2 regions of the Staphylococcus kloosii genome follow, and region 1 is predicted to be linked to the other one. Evidence: predicted binding sites of a transcription regulator. Region 1 holds the regulator's gene; the other holds the start of a gene.
The links. Region 1 encodes LexA, which represses DNA repair genes until DNA is damaged. Its sites were predicted from a motif close to CGAACATATGTTCG; they were not measured.
Positions count from the first base shown of each region.

Region 2: a site for LexA is predicted at 1,421-1,434, ahead of uvrB (excinuclease ABC subunit UvrB). Genes of this name have one in related genera too.

Region 1 covers NZ_CP027846.1:1,830,222-1,833,441, forward strand. The annotation lists gene tkt (transketolase) at 1-64, opposite strand, end outside; gene C7J89_RS09120 (DUF896 domain-containing protein) at 143-400, opposite strand; gene sosA (DNA damage-induced cell division inhibitor SosA) at 503-748, opposite strand; gene lexA (transcriptional repressor LexA) at 890-1,513, shown strand; gene C7J89_RS09135 (CAP domain-containing protein) at 1,719-2,741, opposite strand; gene guaC (GMP reductase) at 2,752-3,220, opposite strand, start outside.
Region 2 covers NZ_CP027846.1:2,350,983-2,354,202, reverse strand. The annotation lists gene C7J89_RS11725 (COG3942 and LysM peptidoglycan-binding domain-containing protein) at 1-164, shown strand, start outside; gene C7J89_RS11720 (YfbR-like 5'-deoxynucleotidase) at 412-1,053, shown strand; gene C7J89_RS11715 (CsbA family protein) at 1,059-1,295, shown strand; gene uvrB (excinuclease ABC subunit UvrB) at 1,567-3,220, shown strand, end outside.

The DNA of each region.
Region 1 (3,220 bases):
CAACAGCATCGATACTCAAAGCTCTAATAGTATCAACAGCTAATTGGTCTTTTTTATTAAACATCTAAACGACTTCCTTTCTTAAGTAGCATAACACAATTACTATTATAACTTATTTATCTATTAATTTAAAAAAATAAGATTAGTTTTTGTTATTATCTTGTTCAGTTTCATTTTTTTCATCTAATTTCTGTTTAACTTTATCAGGAGTAACATCATTACCCTCTGGATCAATGACTCTTGTATTTTCAATTTGTTGTTTGAAACCTTTTCTAAATGATTGTAAATATGCTTCTCTAAGCTTTGATTGTTCTTTAGCTTCGGCTTCTGTTAAACCTGTTTCTTTTTTCTTTTTTGCTAATTCGTTAATTCTATCAATATCAACTTCTTTATTACTCATAGCAATACCTCCATGCTTTGTTACTCTTAACAAATAGTACCAAAAAAGTGAACGAAACTAAATGTTTTCGCTCACTTTACTATTTCTGTCTATATTAGAATGTTATCGAATAATTGCAATTGTTTGGTTCGGTGTATGTTCGTCATTTTTGTCACTGTTTTCATCATCTTTTGCTTTGTTCGCTAACGTTCCCTTAGATTGATTTGTTATTTTATGGTCTGTCATTTCGTACGTTTGTTCTGATTTATTGTTAAAATCTACTGATAGCAAAAAGATTGTGCATAGTATCATAGTGGCTAAAAGTACGATTAAATAAGTTTTATATTGGTTTATATATTGTTTAGTCATTATCTCCACTCCTAGAACGTTTGTTTGTATTATTAATTTATCAGAACGCTTGTTCTATGTCAACATAAAAACGAACAAACGTTTGTAAAAGCATCAAAACCATGCTATAATTAAGACAAATTAATTTAGGGAGTGCCTATTATGAGAGAATTAACTAAACGTCAAACAGAAATTTTCGACTATATTAAGCAAATCGTTCAATCTAAAGGATATCCACCTAGTGTTCGTGAAATAGGAGAAGCCGTAGGTCTTGCTTCAAGTTCAACAGTTCATGGACATTTATCTAGATTAGAAGAAAAAGGTTACATTCGTCGTGATCCTACTAAGCCACGTGCTATAGAAATTGTTTCTGAATTATTAGGAGAGCCTGTTAACACTGAAGAAACGATTCATGTACCTGTCATTGGTAAAGTAACTGCAGGTATTCCTATTACCGCAGTAGAAAATGTGGAAGAGTATTTCCCTTTACCCGAACACTTCACGTCAACACATAATAGCGATATCTTTATTCTAAACGTTGTTGGAGATAGTATGATTGAAGCTGGTATTTTAGATGGAGATAAAGTTATTGTCAGAAGTCAAACTATTGCCGAAAACGGAGATATTATTGTAGCTATGACAGAAGAAAATGAAGCTACAGTTAAAAGATTTTATAAAGAAAAAACACGTTATAGACTACAACCAGAAAATAGTACAATGGATCCTATATATTTAGATCAAGTAACAGTACTTGGTAAAGTTGTTGGCTTATTTAGAGAAATGTAATTTACACTAGACACTCTCATAAATTTAAATATCTTGTTATCTAAACAATAAAAATAAGCGATTGCGTATATACGCAATCGCTTATTTTTTCTCTAAGACGTCTTTAATTCTTTCTAATATATCGTCTTTTTTCTTTTGCTTTTTAGTTTTCATAAGCATCTCATCCTTACAAAGTAAAGATACCCCGAAAAAGTTTTGCTAAACATTAATTGGTATAATTTTCAGTCCAATATGGTTGTTTATCAGAATTGAATGCTACACCTACGCCAAGCTTATTGTAGGTCGGGCGCAAAATATTTTTTCGATGACCTAGTGAATTCATTAATCCTTCGTGTGCATATATGCTATCAACTTGACCGTAGGCTAAATTCTCTCCGGCTGCATTAAAATCAATGTTGTCTGACTTAAGTCTATCGAACGGTGAATTACCATTTAAGTCTGTATGATCAAAATAATTTTGCTTCGCCATATCTTTACTATGTTTTCGTGCAGTATTAGATATAGCGGCATTATAAGTTAAAGTTGATAAGTTATGTTGCACACGCTCAGCATTAACAAGGTCAAAATTTTGTAGCTCGAAACTTTTTTGTAAATCATCTGATGGCGCTCCATATTGACTACGCAAACGATTTTCCATTTGATTACTTACCAATAATATTGATGTTAAATTATTATCATTGTGTTTGTCATAAAATGCTGTTGTATATATATTATGTTTTTTAAAGGTATCATATTCTTTATTATCAATTTCGTATAGTACGTTACCTTTACGCTTTTCAGTAATTGGTTTTCCTAACCGTTGACGCACTACATTTTTAGGAGAACCATATTTTATCTGAGATTGCGATGATATTACGTTTTGGTTCGTATATAAACCATTAACTTTATTATCAATGTAACTAACCATAACAAAATCATGATAGTCTTTTGTATGATAACTATACCATTTCGTACCGTATTCGTTCGTTGTTATCCTTTGTGCTTTACCTATTTTACTTTCAACCTGTGCTTTGGTCATATTCATTTGAATATTATTTAACGCAAATTCCTGCTTACTTGGAACTTTTAATTCATTATTAGCAGTATTGCTATTATTCGTCCAAGCATCTACTTTTGTTCTTGCTTGCTGTTGGATATGCGTCATAAAGTCAGGTTCTTTAATAGGTAAAACAATTATTAACCCTAGAAATAGAACAATATAAAATAATAGTTTTCGGATGTTTAACACCTACTAAAAATTAGTCTCTATCACCATTAAAAATAGAGTTACGTACAATGACATAATCTACTTTTCTTAATGAAGTTAAGTCTTTACCGCCTGCATATGAAATTGAACTTTGTAAATCTTGTTGCATCTCTACTAAAGTATCTTTTAAAGAACCTTTATGTTCAACAAACATTTTTTTACCTTCGACGTTTTTGTGTTCACCTTTTTGGAATTCAGAAGCACTTCCAAAGTATTCTTTGTATAGTTTTCCTTCTAATTCAACTGTTTCACCAGGTGACTCTTCGTGTGCAGCAAATAATGAGCCAACCATTACCATAGATGCTCCGAAACGTATAGATTTCGCAATATCACCATGTGTTCTTATACCACCGTCAGCAATAATTGGCTTACGAGCAGCTTTACTGCAATGATTTAATGCTGATAATTGCCAACCACCAGTACCAAATCCTGTTTTAATTTTTGTAATACATACACGTCCA
Region 2 (3,220 bases), 520 kb from region 1:
GTGCAGTTTTTCAAACAACTGCGGGACCATTTGGTCATGTAGGTATCGTTGAAAAGACGAATCAAGATGGTTCTATTGTCGTTTCTGAAATGAATTGGCAAGGTTTAGGACAAAAATCATATCGTACAATTACGAATACTGGAGCATATCAATACATTCATTAATTTAAATTATGACTATAACTATAATAGGTCACGTTTCGTTTAATTATTCAAAGCAAAATTATGTTTTGAAATGACGAAGCGCGTGAATATTTTAGTTATAGTCGTTTTATTTTTGAAAATTACACCTAAACACTGCATAATTTAATTTAAGCAATCACGATATATTGTTTAACAATATTTATCACATTTGCTTCAATTAATAGAAACAAGTATAATCTTTATTTAAATATACGAGGAGGCATGTGTCATGGGTGTACATCAATATTTCAAACGTTTATCCGACTTAGAAACGTTAATAAGACTACCAGGGAAATTTAAATATTTTGAACATAATGTAGCGGCGCACTCGTTTAAAGTTACGAAAATTGCGCAATATTTAGGTACAGTTGAAGAGTATAGAGGTAGTACAGTAGATTGGAAGAGTTTATATGAAAAAGCACTAAACCATGACTTTGCTGAAATATTTACCGGGGATATCAAAACACCTGTGAAGTATGCGAGTGGTGAACTAAAAAAATTATTCTCGCAAGTTGAAGAAGAAATGGTCGACACATTTATTAGTGAAGAAATACCAGAACATTTTCAAAATATTTATCGTGAACGACTACAAGAAGGTAAAGATGACTCGTTAGAAGGTCAAATTCTATCAGTAGCAGATAAGATTGATTTATTATATGAAACATTAGGCGAAATACAGAAACGAAACCCAGAGCCATTGTTTTTTGAAATTTATGAAATGTCTCTAGAAACTATCATGCAATTTGATCACCTTTATTCGGTGCAAGATTTTATAGAGCATATTATTCCAGAAATGTTACAAGAAAAATATATTCCAAAGTCAGAGTTATATGATACAACGATGAGTATTATCAATAAAAGAAATGAGTGAATAATATGATATGGTACATACTTGCTTCATTTTTCCCATGTGTATTAGTCATTTTATTTAGCGTATTAACTAGAAGTAAATGGGTTGGAACAATTTTAACGTTAGTATTAATTGGCGTATCCGTTCAAAAGGGATTTTTTCACAATGAATGGATAATTTTTATCGATGTAGTATCTATTTTGGCAGGCTATATCATTATAGATAATTTAAAGTTTCATAAAAAAGATGATGATTATGATTAAATGATACAACAAACAATAAAATTGATTGTTTTGTCTATATACATTTATACTATATACATTCGTAAACAAACATAGCGTACAACCTATGTTTGTTTTTTATTTGAACAAAAGTAAACTTAAAATAACGAACAAATGTTTGTATAAAAGTGACTGAATCTGTTAAAATAGACTGTAACTAATGCAGAATTATGTAAAATAACATGTTAAATACGAACAAGTTTAATGAATAAAGACATGTAATGCGATAATAAATAGGAGGCATGTGTCACATATGGAACATTACCCATTTAAATTAGCTTCTGATTTTAAACCTCAAGGCGATCAACCTCAAGCTATACAAAAAATTGTAGATGGCATCAATGAAGGTAAAAGACATCAAACATTACTAGGAGCCACAGGTACTGGTAAAACGTTTACGATGAGTAACGTTATTAAAGAGGTTGGTAAACCAACACTCATTATCGCTCACAACAAAACATTGGCAGGCCAATTATATAGTGAGTTTAAAGAATTTTTCCCTGAAAATAGAGTCGAATATTTTGTTAGTTATTATGACTATTATCAACCCGAAGCATATGTGCCTTCCACAGATACATTTATTGAAAAAGACGCTTCTATTAACGATGAAATAGACCAATTACGTCACTCTGCAACGAGTGCTTTGTTTGAACGCGATGACGTTATCATTATTGCCAGTGTAAGTTGTATTTATGGTTTAGGTAATCCAGATGAATATCGCGATTTAGTAGTTAGTGTAAGAGTTGGCATGGAAATGGATAGAAGTGAATTGTTACGTCAATTAGTAGATGTACAATATACACGTAATGATATTGACTTTCGTCGTGGGACTTTCAGAGTACGTGGCGATGTCGTGGAAATTTTCCCGGCTTCTCGTGAAGAAATGTGTATCCGAGTTGAATTTTTTGGTGATGAAATAGATAGAATTAGAGAAGTGAATTACTTAACTGGCGAAGTTATACGTGAACGTGAACACTTTGCGATCTTCCCAGCCTCTCACTTCGTAACTCGTGAAGAAAAGATGAAATCAGCTATCCAACGTATAGAAGATGAATTAGCCGAACGTTTAGAAGAATTAAGATCTGAAAATAAATTATTAGAAGCGCAAAGACTTGAACAACGTACGAACTATGATTTAGAGATGATGCGTGAGATGGGCTTCTGTTCAGGAATTGAAAACTATTCAGTCCATTTAACTTTAAGACCATTAGGTTCAACGCCATATACACTATTAGATTACTTTGGTGACGACTGGCTTATTATGGTCGATGAATCACATGTTACGTTACCACAAGTACGAGGCATGTATAACGGAGATAGAGCACGTAAACAAGTATTGGTCGACCATGGCTTTAGGTTGCCTAGTGCTTTAGATAATAGACCGTTAAAATTTGAGGAATTCGAAGAAAAAACAAATCAACTTGTATATGTGTCTGCAACACCTGGACCTTATGAAATAGAACATACAGACGAAATGGTAGAACAAATTATTCGTCCAACTGGATTACTAGATCCTAAAATTGAAGTGCGTCCTACTGAAAATCAAATCGATGATTTATTGGGTGAAATTCAGGAACGTATCGACAAAAATGAACGTGTGCTCGTTACAACATTAACGAAAAAAATGAGTGAAGATTTGACGACCTATATGAAAGAAGCGGGTATTAAAGTCAATTATCTACATTCCGAGATTAAAACATTAGAGCGTATTGAAATTATAAGAGATTTACGTATGGGAACTTATGATGTTGTTGTCGGAATTAACTTGTTAAGAGAGGGTATAGATATTCCAGAAGTTTCATTAGTTGTTATTTTAGATGCTGATAAAGAAGGCTTTTTACGTTCAGAACGTTCGTTAGTACAAACAATTGGTCGTGCTGCACGTAACAGTGAAGGTGAAGTAATTA